DNA from 3 places in the Shewanella sp. SM73 genome. Region 1 is predicted to be linked to each of the others. Evidence: predicted binding sites of a transcription regulator. Region 1 holds the regulator's gene; each other region holds the start of a gene.
The links. Region 1 encodes sigma-54, which starts transcription at its own class of promoters, with help from an activator protein. Its sites were predicted from a motif close to GTTGGCACGNNNNTNGNNT; they were not measured.
Positions count from the first base shown of each region.

Region 2: L5M51_RS04295 (P-II family nitrogen regulator) is a predicted target of sigma-54. The motif match lies at 5,330-5,348, and genes of this name have one in related genera.
Region 3: L5M51_RS15000 (flagellar assembly protein FlgT) is a predicted target of sigma-54. The motif match lies at 4,225-4,243, and genes of this name have one in related genera.

Region 1 is NZ_JAKKRY010000020.1:10,647-18,570, reverse strand. It holds gene lptC (LPS export ABC transporter periplasmic protein LptC) at 1-94, shown strand, start outside; gene lptA (lipopolysaccharide transport periplasmic protein LptA) at 81-635, shown strand; gene lptB (LPS export ABC transporter ATP-binding protein) at 632-1,363, shown strand; gene L5M51_RS20500 (RNA polymerase factor sigma-54) at 1,471-2,949, shown strand; gene hpf (ribosome hibernation promoting factor) at 2,978-3,265, shown strand; gene ptsN (PTS IIA-like nitrogen regulatory protein PtsN) at 3,268-3,711, shown strand; gene rapZ (RNase adapter RapZ) at 3,708-4,562, shown strand; gene L5M51_RS20480 (HPr family phosphocarrier protein) at 4,549-4,824, shown strand; gene mgtE (magnesium transporter) at 5,069-6,433, shown strand; gene L5M51_RS20470 (molybdate ABC transporter substrate-binding protein) at 6,513-7,349, opposite strand; gene L5M51_RS20465 (OmpA family protein) at 7,615-7,924, opposite strand, start outside.
Region 2 is NZ_JAKKRY010000002.1:241,214-249,137, forward strand. It holds gene L5M51_RS04270 (hypothetical protein) at 159-335, shown strand; gene aroG (3-deoxy-7-phosphoheptulonate synthase AroG) at 439-1,494, opposite strand; gene L5M51_RS04280 (tetratricopeptide repeat protein) at 1,845-3,038, opposite strand; gene L5M51_RS04285 (hypothetical protein) at 3,166-3,504, opposite strand; gene L5M51_RS04290 (ammonium transporter) at 3,683-4,933, opposite strand; gene L5M51_RS04295 (P-II family nitrogen regulator) at 4,944-5,282, opposite strand; gene L5M51_RS04300 (hydrolase) at 5,627-6,169, shown strand; gene nrfA (ammonia-forming nitrite reductase cytochrome c552 subunit) at 6,327-7,730, opposite strand.
Region 3 is NZ_JAKKRY010000011.1:80-8,003, reverse strand. It holds gene L5M51_RS15035 (CheR family methyltransferase) at 1-73, opposite strand, end outside; gene L5M51_RS15030 (chemotaxis protein CheV) at 174-1,094, opposite strand; gene flgA (flagellar basal body P-ring formation chaperone FlgA) at 1,300-2,007, shown strand; gene flgM (flagellar biosynthesis anti-sigma factor FlgM) at 2,083-2,406, shown strand; gene L5M51_RS15015 (flagella synthesis protein FlgN) at 2,409-2,834, shown strand; gene L5M51_RS15010 (LPP20 family lipoprotein) at 2,962-3,414, opposite strand; gene L5M51_RS15005 (FlgO family outer membrane protein) at 3,411-4,043, opposite strand; gene L5M51_RS15000 (flagellar assembly protein FlgT) at 4,324-5,490, shown strand; tRNA gene L5M51_RS14995 (tRNA-Arg) at 5,546-5,621, shown strand; gene L5M51_RS14990 (motility associated factor glycosyltransferase family protein) at 5,673-6,962, shown strand; gene L5M51_RS14985 (hypothetical protein) at 6,959-7,234, shown strand; gene L5M51_RS14980 (sugar nucleotidyltransferase) at 7,301-7,768, opposite strand; partial or broken gene L5M51_RS14975 (IS3 family transposase) at 7,795-7,924, opposite strand, start outside.

The sequences.
Region 1 (7,924 bases):
TTTTAATATTCAAGGCCAAGGCCTTTATGCCGACCTCAACGCGCAAGAAGTGCAATTGACCAGTCAGGTAGTAGGAACATATGAAGCAAAATAACGTATTACTTGCCAGCCTAATGCTAATTATGAGCATGAGTGCTTTCGCGAAAGTCGGCGACTTAAAGCAAGAAGTCAAAATTAAAGCTGTGAGCCAAACTGCGGATATCAAAAACAACCAGATCATCTTCTTTGGTCCGGTGGAAGTTACCCAAGGCTCAATAAAAATCCAAGCAAATGAACTGCGTGCATTTTCCGCTGAAGGTGAAAATAGCAAAACTTTGGTCGCCACAGGCAACCCTGCTACGTATAGCCAGATATTAGACGATGGCCGTCCTGCATCGGCTAGCGCGAAAGAAATTCGTTACGATATGGCAAGCCGCACCTTAACGCTGAAAGGTATGGCGTCATTAGATCAAGCGGGTAGCCAAGTTACAGGCAATTTAATCCGCTATAACATGATTCAACAGAAATTGATGGCCGAGAGTACTGGCAGTGGTGACGATCGCGTGATCACTATTATTCAGCCTGAAAACTATCAAGATGATGCTAAATCAGACGCTCCGGCGGATAAACCTGTAAAAAAGCAGGACTCTAAATGACCCAAATCACCTTAAGAGCACAAAATCTGGCGAAAAGTTACAAGAGTCGCCAAGTGGTTAAAGACGTCAGTCTGACGGTAAAAACCGGTCAAGTCGTTGGCCTACTCGGTCCAAACGGTGCAGGTAAAACCACGACCTTTTACATGGTTGTCGGGCTAGTGAAGAGCGATAAGGGACATATCTTTATCGACGATGATGATTTAACCGCAGATCCTATGCATCTGCGTGCCCGCAAAGGCATAGGTTACTTACCGCAGGAAGCCAGTATCTTTCGTAAGCTAACTGTTCATGACAACATCATGGCCGTACTGCAAACTCGTAAAGAACTTAAAAACGAAGAACGAGAAGAAGAACTAGAACATCTGCTCGAAGAGTTTCATATCACCCACATCCGTGACAGCCAAGGCATGTCATTGTCGGGTGGCGAACGTCGTCGCGTCGAAATTGCGCGGGCTTTAGCCGCTAATCCTAAGTTCATTTTGCTCGATGAACCGTTTGCCGGCGTCGATCCTATTTCGGTTATCGACATCAAGAAGATTATCGAACAACTCAAAAGTCGCGGCCTTGGCGTACTGATCACAGACCATAATGTCCGCGAGACATTAGATGTATGTGAACATGCTTATATTGTGAGTCACGGAAACCTGATTGCCGAAGGAACTCCAGCAGAGATCTTAGACAATCAGCAAGTTAGGGCTGTGTACTTAGGTGAACAATTCAGGCTATAGTTAATCGAGCGAAGCCAATGGAGGCAATTTATACCGCCATTGGGCTTCACTCAAGATAATAATAAGCGACCTCATCCAACAATAATAACGTAGGGATCAGCGGTAACATGAAAGCGTCACTCCAGCTCAAACTGGGTCAACAGTTAACCATGACGCCACAACTACAACAGGCTATACGTCTGTTGCAACTGTCGTCATTAGAACTGCAGCAAGAGATCCAGCAAGCATTAGATTCTAATCCCCTTCTCGAGCTGGAAGAGGATCAATTCGACGCCACTAAAAACCCTGTAAACCAAACGCTATCCGATACGGATTTCAGTGAATCTAGCACTCTGCCACCAGAAAAAGACAGCTCCACCATAGACACGGCAGAGTCGCTAACCAAAGAATCCATGCCCGATGAGCTCCCCATGGACACCACATGGGATGAAGTGTTTACCGCCTCCCCAAACTCAGGCCCCGGCGGTAGTCGTGAAGACGATATGCCCTTCCAAGGCGAGACCAGTGAAGGGTTGTACGAACACTTAGAATGGCAAAAAAACCTCACGCCGTTTTCTGAAACCGATTTAGCCATTGCCACCGCCATTATTGATGCCATCGACGATCAGGGCTATCTCACCCAAAGCACTGAAGAAATTCTCGAAGCCATGGGCAATCCTGAAGTTGAGCTTGACGAAGTCGAAGCCGTACTCAAGCGTATTCAGCATTTTGATCCCATAGGCGTTGCCGCCCGCGATTTAAGTGAATGCCTGCTGATCCAACTGTCGCATTTCGCCGCTGATACTCCCAACCTAGAAAACGCCCGTATGCTGATCAAAGATCATTTAGATCTGATCGCCGCCCGAGACTTTAGGTTATTGATGCGTAAGACTAAATTAAAAGAAGATGAATTAAGGGATGGTATAGCACTTATCCAAACCCTCAATCCTCGCCCAGGTTTGTTGATCACGCCCAATAATGACGAATACGTTATCCCAGATGTGTCTGTGTCGAAGAAAAATGGCCGCTGGGTTGTTGAGCTTAATCCTGACTGCATGCCCAAAATCAATGTAAATCAACATTATGCTTCTATGGCACGCAGTACCAAAAACCAAGCCGATAGCCAATTTATTCGCGGCCATCTGCAAGAGGCTAAATGGTTTATTAAGAGCCTAGAAAGCCGTAACGATACTTTGCTTAAAGTTGCTAATTGCATAGTGCAATATCAGCAAGGTTTCTTTGAGTACGGTGAAGAAGCCATGAAGCCTATGGTGCTTAACGATATTGCCGAAGCGGTAGAAATGCATGAGTCCACCATCTCACGGGTCACAACTCAAAAATACATGCATACCCCTAAGGGACTTTTTGAACTAAAATACTTCTTCTCTAGCCACGTCGGTACTGACGATGGTGGTGAGTGCTCATCCACAGCAATCAGAGCCTTTATAAAGAAACTGGTGGCAGCGGAAAACCAGAAAAAACCATTAAGCGATAGTAAGATGGCACAACTTCTGGCAGAACAAGGGATCAACGTAGCCCGCAGAACCATTGCGAAGTACCGAGAGGCTATGCTTATTCCACCTTCTAATCAGCGTAAAAGTTTATAACCTACAGTGGATATCGGAGGACGTTTCTATGCAAATAAACCTAAGTGGACACCATGTCGAAATTACCGAATCGTTACGTGCATATGTAGAAGAAAAGTTTTCAAAACTTGAACGCCATTTCGAACAGATCAATAATGTGCACGTTGTGCTCAATGTTGAGAAAATGCAACAGATTGCCGAAGCGAGAATAAACCTCATAGGTGGTGAAGTTTTTGCTACTTCAGAGCATGCTGACATGTATGCCGCTATAGACGCCCTGATTGACAAGCTTGACCGTCAGGTTATTAAACACAAAGAGAAGTTAACAAAACACTAATAATGGAACTTTGTACCATACTGCGGCCGGAGTGCACTACCTGCGCCACTCCGGGCAGCAAGAAAAAGGTACTGGAACTCATCAGCGACTTAGTCGCTGCCCAGTACCCGACCCTCTCATCTCAAGAGATATTCGAAAGCCTAGTGGCGCGCGAAAAGATGGGGAGCACAGGTATAGGTAACGGCATCGCCATTCCACATGGTCGACTAGCCGATATAGATCAGCCCATTGCCATACTAATTAAGTGTGAAGAGCCGATAGCATTTGATGCTATCGATAAGCAACCTGTTGATATTTTATTTGCACTACTGGTGCCTGCAGACCAATGTCAGCAGCACTTAAGTACCTTGTCTTGCATGGCCGAAAAGCTGAGCGACAAGCAAATATTAAAGCAATTACGCAAGACGCATGATGAAACGGAACTCTATCAGGTAATCACTGGATGAAACTGGTCATAGTGTCGGGCCGCTCAGGCTCAGGCAAATCTGTCGCCCTTAGGGTACTCGAAGATCTCGGCTATTATTGTGTCGATAACCTTCCCTTGCCATTGATTGGCAGTTTGCTTGAGCAACTCAAAGGCAGTAACGATCTCGTCGCCATCAGTGTCGACGTGCGTAACATGCCTGAGCAGGATAAGGTCTTAGTAAAACAACTCGCTAGCCTACCTCCAGATACTGAGTTAACGAGCTTCTTCCTTAACTCCAGCGATAAAATTCTGCTCAAGCGTTACAGCGAAACCCGCCGTTTGCATCCTTTGTCGAAGAGCCGAGTGTCTTTGCAAGAAGCGATAAAGCTGGAGGGGAAACTGCTCGAGCCTATGTCAAAACTGGTCGATCACTACATAGATACGTCGAATCTGAATATCTATGATTTAAGCGACCAAGTCAGACAAATTCTCCTTGGTAGTGTCGATAAAGAACTCGTGATCAACTTCGAGTCCTTTGGCTTTAAGCACGGAATGCCCACCGAAGCAGACTTTATGTTCGATGTACGCTTTCTGCCCAATCCCCACTGGGAGTTGGCGCTGCGGCCATTGACTGGCTTGGATGAACCCGTAGCTGAGTTCTTAAATCGCCAACCACTGGTCAATAAGTTCATCTGGCAAATCGAAAATTTACTGGAGACTTGGCTGCCGCACCTCGAGCGTAACAATCGCAGTTATTTAACTGTGGCCATTGGCTGCACAGGTGGACAGCACAGATCGGTTTACGTCGCAGAGCAATTGGCCAAACGCTTTAGTAACGGTAAACATAAAGTGTATGCCCGTCATCGAGAGCTCAATAATGCCAAAGCTTGAACGTCAGATAACTATCTGTAATAAGCTCGGTTTACATGCCCGTGCCGCCACTAAGTTGGTGGTACTGGCTTCCGAGTTTGATGCGACCATCACCTTAATCCAAGGCGATAAACAAGCATCGGCCGCCAGTGTACTTGGCTTACTGATGCTTGAAACTGGTATGGGTAAAACCATTAAGCTTATCGCCGAAGGCCCAGATGCAGAGCCGGCTCTCGATGCCATTTGTGCCTTAATCGACGCTAAGTTTGACGAAGCCTGTTAGTTTCACTTCACACTAAGCACTTCATCGTTAGTTTCACTTCATGTCTAGTTTAAAAAACTTGCCATTCAGACATGGCAAAACATTTGTCGCTCGACGATACAAGCTACTGGCGATTACACTAGCGGTCATTGCGCTGGCCTTACCTTAGCCGCCTTAATCTGTGTCATCGACTGACGCTTAGTCACCGCTAAATCCTAGCCCAACACCAAGATCTCAAACCAATTTGCCGCACAATGGAGGACAAATGCCCGTAGATAATGTAGAAAACGATCACACCGGACATAGTCTTGACCAGTTAAACCAAGCGCTTAGCAGCGGCATGTTCGTACACGTGCGCAATATGCTGCAAAAAATGGCCGCCTCAGATATCGCGCTGATCTTAGAATCATCACCGCCAAGTGCCAGACAAGTACTGTGGCAGCTCATCGATCAGGAACAAATAGGCGACATACTCGATGAGTTGAGTGAAGAACTCAAAGACCCACTGATCCGCAGCATGAGCCCTGAGCGAGTCGCGAAAGCGACAGCAAGCATGGACACCGACGATCTCGCCTATATTCTGCGAAGTCTTCCCGACGCCGTTTACAAACAAGTGTTGCAGTCGATGACGGAGCAAAATCGCCTGAGGGTAGAACAAGCCCTATCTTATCCAGATGAGACCGCCGGCAGCTTGATGAACACAGATACTGTCACCCTAAGACCCGATGTGAATATCGATGTGGTGCTGCGCTATCTTCGGCAAAGGGGCAACCTACCCGACACCACAGATACCTTATATGTGGTCGACAAACAGGACAAAGTCCTTGGCGGTGTGAGGCTGGCAGATCTGCTGACTTGCGCGCCAAGCACCACAATTCGCAATATCATGGATCCCAATATTCAAAGTATTCCGGTGAGCATGTCCGACAGCGAAGTCGCGCAGAAATTCGAACGCAATGATTGGGTATCGGCACCTGTCGTCGACTGTGATGGTAAGCTGCTCGGGCGTATCACAATCGATGACGTAGTCGATGTTATCCGCGAAGATGCTGAACATTCCATGATGGGTATGGCGGGGATGGACGGAGATGAAGATACCTTTGGTCCTGTGCTAAAAAGTACCCTACGTCGCTCGCTCTGGCTCACCATTAACTTATTCGCCGCCCTGCTCGCCTCGTCGGTCAGCAATATGTTTGAAGGCACTATTGAGCAATTTGCCACTATCGCCATCCTAATGACGATTGTCCCTAGCATGGGCGGTGTTGCCGGTAATCAGACCTTAGCGCTCGTGATCCGTGGTATTGCTTTAGGCCATATCGGCCAAAGCAACGCCCGCTGGCTTATCGGTAAAGAGCTATCGATTGGTTTTCTCAATGGCTTGATGTGGTCGATTTTAGTCTTTGTCGCCGTGTGGCTATGGAAGGATGATATGGCACTGGCGGGCTTAATTGGTAGCGCCATGCTGATCAATATGACAGTAGCTGGGCTTGCAGGTGCGAGTATTCCATTGATTTTAAAACGACTTAAAATCGATCCTGCCCTCGCTGGCGGTATGGTGCTCACCACAGTCACTGACGTGGTTGGCCTGTTCGCCTTCCTCGGGTTAGCGACGCTCTACTTGATGAACTAACGCTTTAACAGTTTGAGCTAATAACAAAAACGGCACCTCAAAGGTGCCGTTTTTTATCCCGCAGGAAAACTAAAGAAGGCTATTTTGCCGGAGGTTGGAAACCATAACTGCTCAAAATCGCTTGGCCTTTGGTCGATAGAATAAACTCAGCTAACGGCTTAGCGGCAGTATTAGCGCCTTGTAAAACCAGTAAACCATAGTCGGCACCCACGGCGAGTTCCTGCGGTAAGTCGATGATTTGTAAACTCGGCACTTCTTTTTTAGCCAGCACAGCATTAGTGCAATAGGTTAAAAAGATATCCGCTTGCTTGTTTTCCATCACCCAGCCATAGGGGTTGCGATCTTTAGGCGGTTTAACGCTCTCAGGGCCGCCCGTCAGTTGTAATGCCTTGGTCTCTAACGCGGCTTTCGCATTGGGTTTTACCGCTTCGGCCTTAGCAAAAACGGCCCAGGCATAATCACCCGCGGGGTCGGCTTTCGGGGTTGAGGTACCGACTTTAATCTTAGGATCTAACAAGGTATCGAGTAACGTCGCACTCGTCACCTGAACTGTGTCTTGAGCAATGGCGCAGAGTTGATTACGGGCAAACATTTGCACTGCTTCGCCCTGACCTGAATCCACTAATGCCTGTGGATGTTTCATATTCGCCGAGGCAAAGATATCGACTTTCTCGCCCTCTTGAATACGTTTTAACAATAAACCTGAGGGCGCATATTGCGCTACAACACTCATTTGCGACTGTGCTTGATAAGCAGCAATAATATCACTCATCGCAGCCTTTAAACTGCCTGCGGCGCGCAGTTCTATCGGCGCGACTCCTGTGGTCAGTTCGGCTTTCATCGGCACTCCTTGTACAGCAGTCACCATGATGACAGGACTTAAACTCAAGGCTACTAACACATTTTTGCTTATCATAGTCATATTCTCCTTTAGGCACTAAAAGTCATTCTTGTGACTTATTCCCATACAGAACGTGAAATCGATAAAGGGATCAAGCTGAAGTCATCCCAAGGTAATTAGCAGTGATATGTTTGTGGTGCAGGTCACTCAAGGTGCGCTTCATAAAGGACAAATTGTCTAATTGAAGCACGGCAAGCTAATCACTCAATTAGCCCACCACTGAAAACAAAAAAGTCGCCCTAGGCGACTTTTTCAGCGAGAACTTTGCGCTTAGACCAGACTATTTACCTGTTGGTATTAGTACGATCTCAACGCGGCGGTTTTGTGCTCGGCCATTTGCATTGGCATTTGATGCAATAGGACTCGCTTCACCCATACCTTTTGATTTTACACGGGCAGAGGCAACGCCTTTACTCATCAAGTAATTACCCACTTCGCTAGCCCGGACCTGTGACAGACGTAAATTGTAAGAGTCTGAACCACTGCTGTCGGTATAACCTAATATGTTGAGCTGCGTTTTGCTGTATTCCTTGGCCACAACCGCCACTGAATTCAGCACGCGTTTAGCACCGTCGCTTAACTCGGTTTGA
Region 2 (7,924 bases), on a different contig from region 1:
TTGATTATTTTTGCAGTTTTGCCCAAAATGCCATGGAGGCGGTTATACAAATCAATAGAATTTGTTAACCTCTACGCGCTAGATTTTGCGATTCATACGCCCAAGTTCTAGCGAGAACATTAAGACAAACAAATTAAATTAAGATCAAAGGAAGCTTTATGTTGGATTCCGCTAAAGTTCAATACCCGCCATTACCACTGATCCAAACTTGGGTGTGGATGATGATCGAATCAGGCAATCCAGAGATACAAGATAAAGGTAGAAACAACCTTATTGCCGCCTTTGGTAGCTTAGCCAAAGCAAATGAATACATTGTTGAAATAAGCAATAAATAGATAAAACAAAGGCGCCGGGATAGCGCCTTTGTTTTTACTTAACCCGCAATCGTTAACGGCTAACTCAGGTATAGTTGCGGCTTATGTTCGCTCGAGCAGACAATTAAACCTGACGGCGTTCGATAATGCTTTGGTTCAAAATGGCTAACAGACGCTCGGTATCATCCCAACCAATACACGCATCGGTAATACTCTGCCCATAGCATAACTCTTGACCTTCAATAAGATCTTGACGACCTTCCACTAAATGGCTTTCTACCATAACACCAAAAATAGCAGTATTTCCCGCCGCCACTTGACCAGCGACATCTTCAGCAACCACTAACTGACGTTGATACTCTTTACTACTATTCGCATGGCTAAAGTCGATCATGATGTTGTCGGCAAGCTTGGCTTTTAACAATTGCTGGCTAATCTCAGTGACATGCGGCGCACTATAATTGGGCTCGCGGCCACCCCGTAAAATAATGTGGCAATCAGGATTGCCCTTAGTCGAAACGATCGCCGAATGGCCCAACTTAGTCACAGATAAAAAATGGTGTGGTGCATTGGCAGCACCTATCGCATCAATAGCAACTTTGATCGTGCCATCAGTACCATTTTTAAAGCCGACCGGACAAGAAAGACCCGAGGCTAACTCTCTGTGTACTTGAGATTCTGTCGTACGGGCGCCAATGGCTCCCCAGCACATTAAATCAGCCATATATTGTGGGGTGATCATGTCAAGAAACTCACCCGCGGTTGGCATACCGCTGTCGTTCAAATCCACTAATAATTTACGGGCGGTGCGTAAACCATCATTGAGTTTAAAGCTGTTATCCATGTAAGGATCGTTAATCAGCCCCTTCCAACCCACTGTGGTTCTTGGTTTTTCAAAATACACTCGCATCACAATTTCGAGTTGATCTTTATAACGTTCACGCAGTGAGACCAAACGCTGTCCATATTCCAACGCAGCTTTGGGATCGTGGATAGAACAAGGCCCAATCACCACTAATAGACGATCATCAGACTTAGCCAGAATATTATGGATACTATTACGCGCATTAAACACAGTCGCAGAGGCTTTTTCGGAAGCAGGAAATCGTTCAAGAATCGCGATAGGTGGAAGTAACTCTTTTACTTCTTTAATGCGAACGTCATCATTTTGGTAATACATAATTTTACTGCTCCAACGCTGGTGTTTAGGCTATTTCTATCGCTGCGATAAGGGATCTCAACTGCAATACTGAGTTCAATTTATCGAGTCTCAAGCGCCAATGCAACCAAGTTGTCTCCATTTCAAAAAATCAAATATAACTTATTGTTTTAATATATTTAAAAAAAATCAAAATTCAAATATGCCAGCTAACTCACGGCCTTGATGAACAAAATCGAATATGGCGGATAAAAAGGAATAAACATATTTACTGCAAGTGTATTTAGGTGCCCTATATTAGCAAGCAAAGATGTTTACCCGTAATAAGCTTAATTGATGGCCAGCGCTCTATAGAAAAGAGCGGGCAAATGCTAATGCTGTAACATGACTTGTAACTTGCTCTGATAGCGTTGACGCTCTGACTCATCTCGGCTCAAAGCCAAGGCTTTATCCATATTCAGTTTGGCACGCTTTTCGTCCCCCAGCGCCCAGTAGGTTTTAGATAAACCGAAGAAGAACTCATGACGATAATCCGCTTTTGCCAACGCCCTTTGATACCAAGCCAAGGCCTCGTCGTATTGATGCTCATCATAGGCTTGCTGCCCCATGTCATAGTAATAATAGGGATTACGTATTCGCGCTAATTCAAGCACTTTATTAATTTCGGCCCATTCATCAAGCCGCCCCTGCTCCCCTAAAATCAAGGCTAAGTTATAAAGCGTTGTCAGATTTTTCGCATCAAACTTGAGTGCATAGCGATAAACCTGTTCGGCCCGCTTTTCATCACCTTTATGCCGGTAAATAATGGCGAGCGTGTTGAGTGAAGGAACAAACTGGCCGACTTTTAAACCCACTTTAATCAAGGCATAGGCCCTGTCTAAATCACCGTTCACCAAAGACTCTGCCGCCATATTGTTGTAAAACATGCTGATTAAGGTCTGCCGATCCACTTGGGTTTTACCGTATCCCCGTAGAGCTCGCTCTGGCATAAAGTCCACTAAAACTGCGGTAGATGACACATAAACTGAATGTGCGTTTTCAGGTGGAAGTAAGCGTAAATTCACATGCCCATTGATTAAATAGAAATCACCTTGCTTATCCCATACGGGTTCTATCGCAATATCTTGATACTCAGCACTCACATTCAATATGTCCGCTAACGCAGAAGTCATGACCACTAAAGACATGCAATTACCCGCCTTTTGGGCGTAGGTTTCACGGGCAATTTGGGTCAGATTATCTTGATATCGAAAATCAATGTTAGCGCTATTGGTTTGACTCGCATTAATATAACTAGCTAACCATTCATTGGCTAACATGTTGTTATTGTGTGACAAAGTGTATATCCCATAGCGACGTTTTACGTCTGTTACGACCTCGGGTGGCAGATAAAAAATATCCGCAACAGAAGGAATATCGGCCACAGGGGTAAACAGTGAATCGGCAAGTAACGACTCAAGATCCGACGGATTAGGCTCAATGGTCGTCGAGCTACAAGCAAACAATTGACTGAATACAACGCTCAAGATCGTACTCAAGTATACGGCTCGGAATAGTTTCGACATACGTCCTCCCACACCATTAGCTCCTATTTGAGCTTATTACAAATGGCGAAAAAGACGACATAAAATGGTTACAAAAAATAATAATCGCGATCGATTGAAAATAATTGCAAATAATTTAACGAATTAACTATTGCGAAGGTCGGTCAACTTCTATGTATAACTCACGCTGCTGATAATCATACGGCCGATAGTTATGCTCTCCACAGGTAAAATGTCGATAGGGTTTCATGACCGTAACGCAACCTGAGGGTAAAGCCTGCAGAATTTGGATTTGCTGCTGGCGACGAAGTGACTCCTGCCATTCAAAATCCTTGAGCACTTGATCACGCACGGCAAAGGCATCGACAGGCTCACTTGAGCGATTAACGATCACTTCTCCTGCAAAGGCAGAAACCGATATCCAGCCAGAAATGACGATAAGACTTAGTCGCGAAAATTGACCTATTGTTTTTATATTCAAGCTCATAGAACACTCCTTAATTTATGCAAGAAAACAGAATTGCTCAGTAATTAAGCTTATGACCCTGTGCTAAAACTTCAATCACAGTGATTACCCATAAAAAAGCAGAGCCTAGGCTCTGCTTCACTATCCCTCGATCCAAGCTAAGCATCAAGGTGAATCACGCATTAATGTGCAAGTTTAATCAGCCCGCATTTTTGACCGTAACAAACTCAGGATAGGCATCAATACCGCAGTCAGAAGCATCCATACCGTTGTATTCTTCTTCCTCAGTAACACGGATCCCCATGGTTATCTTAATCACATACCAGACAGCAAATGATGAGCAGAATACCCAAGTGAAAATGATCGCTGCCCCCGTCAACTGTCCGGTAATAGTTGCATTGGCATTGGATAATGGCACACACATTAAGCCGAGGAAACCAGCCACACCGTGTACTGAAATCGCACCGACGGGATCGTCAATCTTAATGCGATCTAAGCCCACAATCGAGAACACCACCACACCGCCCGCCACTAAACCAATCACACCCGCCATTAACAATGAAGGCGAGAGAGGATCTGCCGTAATCGCCACTAATCCAGCCAAAATACCGTTAAGGATCATGGTCAAATCCGCTTTACCCCAAATCATCTTACACACGATAAGAGCTGAGATGGCACCAAAAGCCGCTGCGGTATTGGTATTCACAAACACTTTCGCCACTGAGCTTGCATTCGCCGCATCCGACACCATTAATTGCGATCCGCCGTTAAAGCCAAACCAGCCCATCCACAGAATAAACATACCTAAGGTTGCCATTGGCAAGTTAGAGCCTGGAATAGGATTCACTTGGCCATTAGGCCCGTATTTACCCTTACGCGCACCGAGCAATATCACGCCAGCAATCGCCGCGGTCGCCCCCGTCATATGCACAATACCGCTACCAGCAAAGTCTACAAAGCCCAGTTTAGCGATAAAACCTTGGCCCCAAGTCCAATAACCTTCTACTGGATAGATAACCGCTGTCATCACCACAGAAAAGAACAAGAAAGCCCACAACTTCATCCGTTCCGCCACAGCACCAGAGACAATTGACATCGCCGTTGCCACAAATACAACTTGGAAGAAGAAGTCAGATTCTAATGCATGGCTCGCATCTGCTGATTGCGAACCAATTAAGGTGCCAATTGACGGTAACCAGCCACCTTCAGTGTTATCCACATACATGATGTTATAGCCAACCAACAGATACATCACACAGGCAATCGCGTACAGCACAACGTTCTTAGTTAAAATTTCAGTGGTATTTTTAGAGCGAACTAAACCCGCTTCTAACATAGCGAATCCCGCCGCCATCCACATGACTAAAGCGCCAGAAATCAAAAAGTAAAAGGTATCGAGTGCAAAGCGTAGTTCAGTGACTGTGCCGCCTAATTTCGTTAATTCTTCCATTGTCAGCCCCTTATAGCGCTTCAGTATCAAGTTCACCCGTACGGATACGGATAGCATGTTCTAAATCAACGACGAAGATCTTACCGTCACCAATTTTCCCCGTATGGGCCGCAGTGGTAATGGCCTCAATCAACATGTCGAGATTTTCAGCCTTAGTGGCAATTTCTAGTTTTACTTTTGGCAAAAAATCCACCTGATACTCGGCGCCGCGATACAACTCTGTATGCCCTTTCTGACGGCCAAAACCTTTCACTTCGGTCACCGTCATGCCCTCAATACCAATTCCGGCGATAGCTTCACGGACATCATCCAACTTAAACGGCTTGATGATAGCGCTGACTAGTTTCATCCTGACCTCCAAAAAAACGCGATTGTTATTAACTTGTATCAAAGGTAATTCAATCATTAGGCCAACAATTTAATCTATTGATTATTATTGGTTTAAATTGTTTAACACTATTTTTTAAGGTTAAAAATGCACCATAATCGAGCACTAACTGGTGCGATGCACTCTTTTAGTGAGCAGTTTAAGTGCGACAGCTATTCGACCTTAGGCCTATTGGTAACAAGGTTAAATTAGGGTCTACTGGGGGAAGCGTAAATCGAGATGAAATCTGAGCATCACAACACAAGCTCTTAGACAAAAGCGAAGATCATCACTAAGACAATCATCAAGCGCAGAAGGAAGGCCCGATGTTAAAACCAGAAGAATGTGTTCTCGTTATTGTCGATGTGCAAGGAAAACTTGCACAAATCATGGATAACAGTGACAAGCTGCATCAACAACTACAGACCTTAATCCAAGGCGCACAATTATTTGAAATTCCAATACTGTGGTTAGAACAACTACCCGATAAACTCGGAGCAACTAGCACTGAGCTGCAAACCTTACTTGCGAAAACCAGCTCACCCATTGCTAAGCAGCATTTTAGCGGCTGGCACTGTGACGCGTTTGCAAAGGCATTAACTAAGACGAATCGCAAACACGTCATAGTCGCGGGTATTGAAACCCATGTGTGTGTTTACCAAACCTGTTGTGACCTTATCGAACAGCAATATTCGGTGCATTTAGTCGCCGATTGCGTATCGTCACGCAGTGCTGAGAATAAACAACTTGGGATCCAAATGATGACGGCCAGGGGCGCCCTATTAACTAACGTGGAATCGCTATTATTTGAATTACAACATCAAGCCCAAGGCGAGCAATTTAGGGCGTTATTAAAACTGATCAAATAGCGATTTAGCCCGTGGTATTCACTCGGCCAGCATGATCAACGCCTGACATTACTCGATATTTTTTCCATAAAAAAGCCCCCGCTGAGTCAGCGAGGGCTTTTGTTTGCATGAGGGGTTAGCTCATATCGAAAACTCAACCACGATTGATTAAAAAAACCTACTTATAAGTGGCTTCGCGTTTTTTCGCTTCTTCATCCCACTTAGGTAACATGTCTTTCTTAAATGCTTCTTTCTCAGCATTCATCTTTTTCATGTCCATACCTAAGGCTGCTTGTGCTTTAGCTTTAGTAGAGATATCAGGAATCGCAACAGGATCTGTGATGCCTTTTTTACCGAGTAATTGCGCTAACTTCACACGAGCATCAGCAGCTTTATTCACTGAAGTACCTAAAACACGTAGGGCTTCTTCAGGAGCATGAGCAGCAACACCATGGGAAGCAATCGCTAAATCCCAGCGCCATTGAGCATGACGGATATCGGTCAAGATAGGCTTCATTTCAGCTTCAGTTGCACCCAATTCCCACGCTTTAGCAGCTTCGAAGTGCGCTTTCACTAATTGCTCTTCCGCTTTCAGTTTCATTTCTTTAACTTTAGCTTTACGTTCATTAGTGACGCCAACTAAGAATTCTTTCGTTTGGCTATGGCAAGTTGCACAGGTTTCTTCGAAACGGTCAAATGGATTACCCACTTTATGATCGGTAAATTTCTTACCTTCAGGGCTTGTCACTTTTGGCATATGGCAGTCAACACAACTGACATTATTTTTACCATGAATACCCAGTTTCCAAGTTTCATACTCTGGATGTTGCGCTTTTAACATAGGTGTTTTAGACAGCGCATGAGTCCAATCGGAGAACTCGATACCGTCGTAGTAAACTTCCATCTGGTCAACAGTTATGCCCATATCCCAAGGGAATTTGACGAAACCTTTTTTGTCTTCTTTTTTCTCAAAATAGTATTCAACGTGGCACTGACCGCACACCATAGATTGCTTGTCTTTCTTCGAAGCTTTATCAAATGGCGTACCGATAGCATCCATTGCACGGTCTACATAAGGACGAGAGATCCGCAGTTTTGGTGAGCCTTTTTCATGACAATCACCACAGCCAATGGTGTTAGTGACTTCAGGGCCACCCTTAGCCCATTTACCTTTGAAGTAGCCATCTTCACCTTGCTCTTCAATTAAGCGAGGTACATCAGGGCTCTTACAGCTCCAACATGCCATAGGCAATGGACCATCTTCCGCATTTTTCGGCGCACCAGTACGTAGGGTATTACGCACGTCGGTCACGGCATACATATGGCCGCGAGGAGCGTTGTAATCTTTTGCGAATGCATAGCCAGCCCACAAGATCACCATATTAGGATCCTGCCCAATCGCATCGACAAGTTCTTCACTCTTTGCGGTATCATGCCAGCTATTATATTGATTCTTAAATTTATCTTTATAAACTTCGTTGCGAGGCTCTGTTTTATCACTCGCCATTGCGCCCGCTGCCATGAAGCTGGCGGCAACCAGTGCACTCAGTGCAAAGGACTTACCTGTCATCTTCTTCATCATCTCATCTCCGTGTTGCATTATTGTTGTAAATCACGACATCTCCATGGTCAAACTTAGTGATTTAACCCTGCTAAAAATATACCTCTTAGGGGGTATCTAGGTTGAAGTTTGCGCTAGATCAAAATGTAAAGGTGTTGTTGTTCACATTTCTATACTTTTGTTAATGTATTACATTATTTTCTAATGTAAAAACC
Region 3 (7,924 bases), on a different contig from region 1:
CGCTGTGTTGCTCTAAGAACAACCGAAATTGATTATATTCAGCCTCAGCGAGTGATTTATTTGGCACATTCACATCCTAAATCCTATAGCAAGCACCAAAATCAGTGCGAAACCATCATGTTATAAAGTCGAGATTATAGCGTAAAGCGTATCTAGGTACTAACCTACAGCAATTACAAACTTAAATGCTTATTCACAGCAGCGGCCAGTTCGTCAGGATTAAACTTAGCGATAAAGTCATTAGCCCCCACTTTTTGAACCATTGCCTGATTGAATACACCACTTAACGAAGTATGCAGTACCACTTTAATATGCTTAAGCTTAGGATCATCTCGGATTTCAGCGGTCAAGGTGTAGCCATCCATTTCAGGCATCTCAATATCAGAGATTATGAGGGGGATCTCATCGGCCACATTATCCATCTCTTTGGCGATCTCTTTAAGCTTATCTAATGCTTCGCGACCATCTTTTGCGGTATCAATTTGTAAATTCAATGACTCGAGTGAACGAATAATTTGTTTACGCGCCACGGCAGAATCATCAATAACCATAATATGATAATGCTGAGTTCTGTCGAGGGTCAGTTTTTCATTGGCTTCTTCACTGATAGCCGTTTTAACTGGTGAAATCTCATCTAAGATTTTTTCCACATCGAGAATTTCAACTAATTCACCTTCAATTTCAGTCACAGCTGTCAGATAAGAATAACGGCCAGCACCTTGCGGCGGAGGCATAATCGCTTCCCAATTCATGTTGATGATCCGCTCAACAGAACTGACCAAGAAGCCTTGAACACTGCGGTTATATTCAGAAATAATGATGAAACAGTTTTCAGTGCTTGCTAAAGGTTTTCCCCCTGTTGCCGCACTCAAATCAATCACTGAAATGGTTGTTCCACGAATATGAGCAACACCCTTCACATAAGGATTAAGTTTAGGCAAAGTGGTCAGTGGTGGACACTGCAGTACTTCTTTCACCTTAAACACGTTAATCCCAAACCGTTGACGACCGTTTAATTTAAAAAGCAGCAATTCTAAACGGTTTTGTCCAACGAGCTGGGTTCGTTTGTTGACTGAATCAAGAATACTCGACATAACTCTGCCTTGTTGTTCTGTTTATGTTCGGCCCTATAACTCAGTTGAGTATAGGCATATTAATTGCTTACGTCTTATCTATCGATAAACATAGTCGAAACTGAGTCAATCTTCTGACAGTGATGCAAATTATTATTACAGTAGTCAGCTTCGAACTTAATAAAAGTATAGGTGCATTCTGGCGTTACAAGCTAGTCTCTTCATTATGAAAGTAAATTTAGTCTGTTTTTTTAGTCTTTTCCCCCTCTTCATGCCCGCTTTAGCGAGTGCAGAGCCTATTGTCCCCACCGTATCGGCAATCTCAGAATTAGCTAAAGCGCTTATTTCAGAAAAAATATCCGTTCCAGAAAATGCCAAAGTAAATATTTCGCCACAGATGGTTGACGCAAGAATGCTGCCGTCACAATGTTCGTCTCCAATGAAAGTTGAACTGGCTAGCGATAGGGAAATTAGCCGTAATAACACCTTAAAAGTCAGCTGCGATACACAAGACTTAGCTTACCCTTGGCAAATCTATATCTCGGTTCGGGTGGATATCTTATTCCCCGTTGTTGTCTCAACCGAAATCTTAGCACCAGGCGAACTCATCTCTCCTAGTCAAGTAGAAGTCCGTTACATTGAACAAAATAGCTTGAGAGGTGCCGAATTCGATGACCCGAGTAAATTGGCTGGCGTGCGAGTAAAACGACGAGTAGCAAAAGATAATCCCATATTAAGCAACAACTTATGCTTCGTTTGTAAAAATGATTCGGTATCTATCTACGTTCGTTCTGGCTCATTCGAGCTCAAAACAGTGGGCGAAGCCCTACAAGATGGCAATAAAGGTGATCGGATCAGAGTCAAAAATAGCAGTTCAAACAAAGAACTAGATGCTATAGTCACAGGCATTGGCGAAGTTGAAGTAAGAATGTAAAATAATCTAAAGCTTTTTTGTAAGCTGCCGATACCCCAGTTAAGAAATCCCGTACACACGACGCTGGAGCCTAAAATGGCAATTGATATTAGCAAACTCAACACTGCAACGACTGCGCAAGTTCGTTCAGGTGCAACGAAAACGAGCAGCGATCAATCTGCTCAAGTTGCTACAAAATCGACAACACCACAAAGAAGCGACTCTGTGGTCATTACGGCCCAGGCACAACAACTTCAAGGAGCTCAGACTAAAATGGCTAGCCTTCCTGAAGTTGATCAAAAGAAAGTAGCAGAAATCAAACAAGCTATTGCCGAAGGTCGCTATAAAATTGACCCAGAAAAGTTGGCTGCCAATATTGCAAGTTTTGAAGCCGAACTTAATGACTTAAATAAAGAGTAACTATGACTGAAATAGCTAAACTGGTAGATCTACAACACGCCCATTTGGCTGTTCTTAAGCAAATCATACTCAAGGAAAAAGGCGCTTTGGTTGACCAAAACGCCGATTTACTGCTTTCCCTTGCTAACGAAAAATCGCAATGTCTGAAAGAACTAAAGACTAATGATGATATTCTGGCAAAACACAGTGATAAATCGCTACTCACTCAGCAAGTCGAACTCGTGCATAAAATGGCCGAGATCAAAGACGCATTGACTGAATGCAAAGAATTAAACGAACAAAATGCCAGTTTAATTGAGATGAATTTAGCGAGTTTAAATCGCTTTGCTCAAGCTTTACAAGCCAGTAGAAACGCCTCCAGCCTCACCTATAACGATAAAGGCAAGACCTCGACTATCTCAAGTTTAGGCAATGATTTAAAGGCCTAACAAGCGCATCACTCCCACTTAGCATTCCCTTTTCTAAGCTCTGATTAGATCTTAATGTCTTGTACAAAAAGAAAAGCCGCGTTAATACGCGGCTCAATACATGCTGTTGAACATACATTCAATAACGCTAGAAATACGTCACTTCCTTCACTCGTTGTGGACGGTTCTGTTGTTGATAAAGCGCCCAAACCTGTGAAAAATCAAGTTCTAACTCAGTCACATAATGCTCGCCTGCTGGATAACTCTTAACGACTCGTGCGCCGCGGATCACGCCAGAAACTGACGCTTTGACATTATCGTCCGTCAACATCCAATCACTAACACTGCTGTTTGCCGTTATTTTCTGCCCATAAACTTGTTCCGCTAATTCACGATAAGCCACAATTTTTGATGCCTGCATAGCCATCAACACTCTTTGTGATTGCTCTTTAGCCGGTTGAGTCGCTAAGGGCGCATATCCTATAGCCGTTAACTTAGGAAAACTCGGCGGCGGCACATCTTCCCATTGCACATATCTATCTTTAGCAGCGCAGCCAGTTAGCATTAGCCCCGTGATAAGTAATAAAAGGTAGTGTTTCATTTTCCATCTCCTAAGACACGTACTTCATTCATGCCCGGACTCGCCTGACGATATAAGATGCCATTTTGTGACACAATTTGCTCCGAAGGCTGCATGTAGTTTGCCAACTCTTTTTGAGTCACAAAAGTTTGAGATGCCGATACCACGCGATTGTTACTAATGTTCACAATCCGAGTATTGATCGCCATACCATTGGTTACTACGCTCATAGTCGAAACGACAAGATGCTCAACAGGAAGATCTTTCGACAATTTTTGCCAATCTCGCGTCAAAATAAAATCCCCGTCAGATGTGACTCTCAAGCCATCAGCTAAGTTTAAATCCACCACATTAAACTGAAAGCTATGGAGCGACGTCATTAATCCTTGCTGTAACTGTTGCGCTAACGCATTAGTGCCATTCAAATCGCCCACTAATACTGGTGTTGCAACTACGATAGGTTGATCAGAACGCAAAGCATCATTTTGCTTAACAAGCTCAGTCACTATTCGCTGTGCTAAATGGTTAATCACTGCCGTTGGCGGCAACCCATTGCCATCCACTAAACTCGGTTTGGGCGGCGTAACCGGTTTAGCTACACATCCACCTAACATTATCAATGTTAAGGGAATAATCACACGCTTTAGCATTGGATTTACCTCATCTATGGGTGCATTGGCAGTCAAGTGACTCACTTTCTAAGCTTCAAATTTTTAATGAGTAACAAAAACCAGCAATCTTCGGACCAATATTAACCTCAGTCCGACAATATTCTTCTATTACCCAGTATATCGACTGTAACAATGGAAACTTTATCAAAAGTTCTCATACTCAGGCACGAAATTTGCTTTATTGCCATATTAGGTTAAGAGTCAGAAAACTGGCTCGATTGGTAATATCGCCATTAGCTTAGCGATAAGGATTGAATTGATGCACATACCAGGTTCAGCTTCGCTCATCATTTTGAGCCTTTTACTACTTTCTTTGCCCACCAGAGCCGAATGGATAGAAGCCAGCGGAGAAGCAACTATTATCAATGGTAATACAGCTCAAGCAAGGGAAGAAGCAATTAATCAAGCTGTTAGCTATGCGACATTAAGCACAGGTATTCAAATATCCAGCGAGCAACAAACCTCTAATGGTAACCTCACACAAAATAACTTTGCGATAAATCGCAACGCCCAAGCCATAAACATCCAACTCGTAAGTGAACAAATTCAGGGAAATAAAATATATGTATCCCTACGCCTCGATCTAAATGATGATCCAACACAACAGTGTCCTAATGGCCAATTAAAGGCCGCTATTTTAATACCTCAAACACAAATAAAAGATCGTTCTCAGCTTAGATATGGACAACTTTCAGGCTTTGAAGAGGTCATTTCAGAGGCGTTAGGGAACACTATAGAAGATTACTCTTCAACTGGCTTTAGTCACATCCATGCTAACGAGCGACTCGATATTGAACAAGACCTAGTGGATATTCGCGGTTATCGACTCCCAAGCTGGCTCAGTGAAATTACCGACAGCCAATATATTCTTCAACCGCAGATCATTGATATATCGATAGAGCCTGTACAACCCACCTTCTTAGGATTTTGGGATGAAGCTCCGCTAAGGCAATTTCAATTCAAACTCAGCCTCTATCATGGGATCAGTGGCGAAGAGGTCTGGAGCAAAAGCTACAGCACATCGGCCCCATGGGAATTTGAAGAACAGGCTATCATTGCTCCCAACAGTAATAGATTCTGGCGTTCCTCCTATGGAAAAAGTATTACTCAATTAATATTGCAAGCTACCCGAGATTTAGACAGCACACTTAATTGCAGGCCATTACTTGGCCAAGTCGTTAGCCGACAAGCAGACAGGATTATATTAAATCTAGGCCGTAAACATGGCATTCGTGTCGGTGATAAATTCCAAGTAGTATTACAACAAAACTTACCCGATAGACTCAATGAAATGCGCGCCGTCGCGACCAAAAGTCGTGCAACGGTAAAAATTGAGCAAGTAAGCGAAGAAAGCGCTACCGCAGTACTTGTAGACCAAAATGCCGCCTACAATGTGCAGATAAACGACATAGCGCTTAAGATTTAAGCAACTAAATCATAAGCCTTTTAATCAAAGATAAAACCAGTATAATCACTGTCGTCTCTTCATAGCTCAACAGGATAGAGCAGCCGCCTCCTAAGCGGCCGATCGGGGTTCGAGTCCCTGTGGAGAGACCAGATAGTGACCTTGGTGATATCAAACTCCTAGAAATCCTCCGGAGAAGCGGAATGACCGAGCTATTTGCGTCTAATCTCAATATTATCGTTAAGCGTTGGCCTATCGTAGCTGCTGCGATTAAAAACCAAACCATCAATGAATTAGATGCTCACCTTATCAACGGTCGTAATCAAACTATCAGTGTTAATGGTATTCAGCTCAGTAGTCGTCATGACCGCATCGCCGAAGCACAGCTTTTTATCAAAACATTACCAAGCAAAAGCCATCAGGTGACTGTTTATGGAGTTGGTATGGGTGATGTACCCAGCCTCCTGATTGAAAATCCTCACTATGCTCGTATTGAGGTATGTATTTTAAATTTAGCCGTATTCGCGTTACTGCTTTGCTATACCGATCAGAGAGAATGGCTAAGTCATCCTAATGTGACCTTATACGAACAGGCAGGAAAAACACTGAGTTTTCCATATATTGCAATAACACCTGAACTCAATTTAGTCAGCAATGAAAATGCAATTATCCGCGATTTGATCGTCTTTGAATTAAATCGTCAGTATGCCAATCAAAAACATCTTAATAATGAGAGAGTTGAATCTCGATTTAAGGCCAATATAAAAAATATAGAAAATGATCCAAGCGCAAATTTGTTAATAAAGCGATATAACAAGCCACAGTGTTTTGTCATAGCATCAGGCCCAACCCTTGAAGATCATTACGATTATCTCTTTAAACAGCAACAGTTACCTGACAGTATAAGACCATTAATGATTGCAGCAGACACTGCGTTGAGAGGGTTAGTAAGCCATGGAATCTATCCCGACATAGTGATCAGTATCGATATAAATATTCGCCTAGATCATTTCGCTATAGAAGCTACAGATAACATCTCATTAGTATACTTTCCTAAATTGGCGCCTGAAGTAATAGAACAATGGAAAGGGAAAAAATATTGTGCTTACTCAAAGCATAAACAATACGACGCTTTGGCTAATTATTACCCTAAACTTCGTTTATATACTAATGGTAGTGTTATTCATCCAATTATAGATTTAGCAATTTATTTAGGCGCTTATGAAATATCAATGTTTGGTTGTGACTTTTGCTATGCAAAAAACAAAACTCATACATTTTGGCCTGATGGCTCATTAGGGCCAAAAATAAAGAATGCTAAACATTGGATCCTGAATGGACGAGGGAAAAGAGTACCAACAGACTTGAATTTCAGAGGTTATCTACGTAGTTTAGAAAATTACATTAAGACCAAGCCTAATGTGAGATTTTATCAATCAAGCCTTGAAGGTGCACGAATTCAGGGGACACAGTTTAAGGATTTTAATCGATGAATTATGAACTAAGATTGCAAGAGCTAGTAGATAAATTAATTAACACTGCACATCATTTCAGGCTAGGACAAGAAGCTGATGGTTCAAAAAAACTAAGAGAATGCCTAAATATAATTGAACCTATTATTGAAACATTAGATGCAGATGCTAAAAGTCAAATATTTAAAATAATCTCTCCAATGCTAACTGCCCAAGAAAATCAGGACTGGTTAGCACTAGCGGACTTTCTTGAATACGAAATACCCAGTTTATTACAAAAGAAACCCATTTGAGCTGAGTTTTCAACTTAAAAGTAGATAGAAATAACTATCTACTTTTAATATTACATCTTAAAAAGATCACCAAGAACGACAAAATAGAATAGCTTGTTCTAGATCATCTTTAGTATCAACTTCCCTTAATACGATCTCTTTTGAGGGAAGTGGTAAAGTTAACTCTATTGATTCAAAAACATAACCATCTATTTTTGTCAAGAAGTTACTAGGTGCGACAAAAACGTTTGCCCATTCATACTCTTCACCTTGATAATTTCGATTAAAATAGGTGACAGATTCTCCTTCCAATCCAACATATACAGCTTGCTCACTATTTGCTTTTGCCACCCCTATTAAAACATCAACAGAGCTTGCAGTCTTAAGAAAATCTAGCATACTATTTTTTTCAACTAATAGATCACCATCTATATATAATGTTTTCCCTACTAAATTTTTAGCTCCTTGATGATAACTATAAGCTGTATTAGTCGTTGCATAATCAGGATTTCTTGCAATAATAACATTACGGTGATAAACAGCGGTGTTTTTCAAGGTAGTTGTCACTCTTTGCTTAAATATTAAGCTGCATTTATTACATTGTTTGCGGGTGCCTTATCTGGGTTTAACGTGACTGGACCCACAGCATCACAATTTCTGACTTCCTTGGACCAACGCTCGGGCATTCTTGCCTTTGCCGCTTCGAGCACT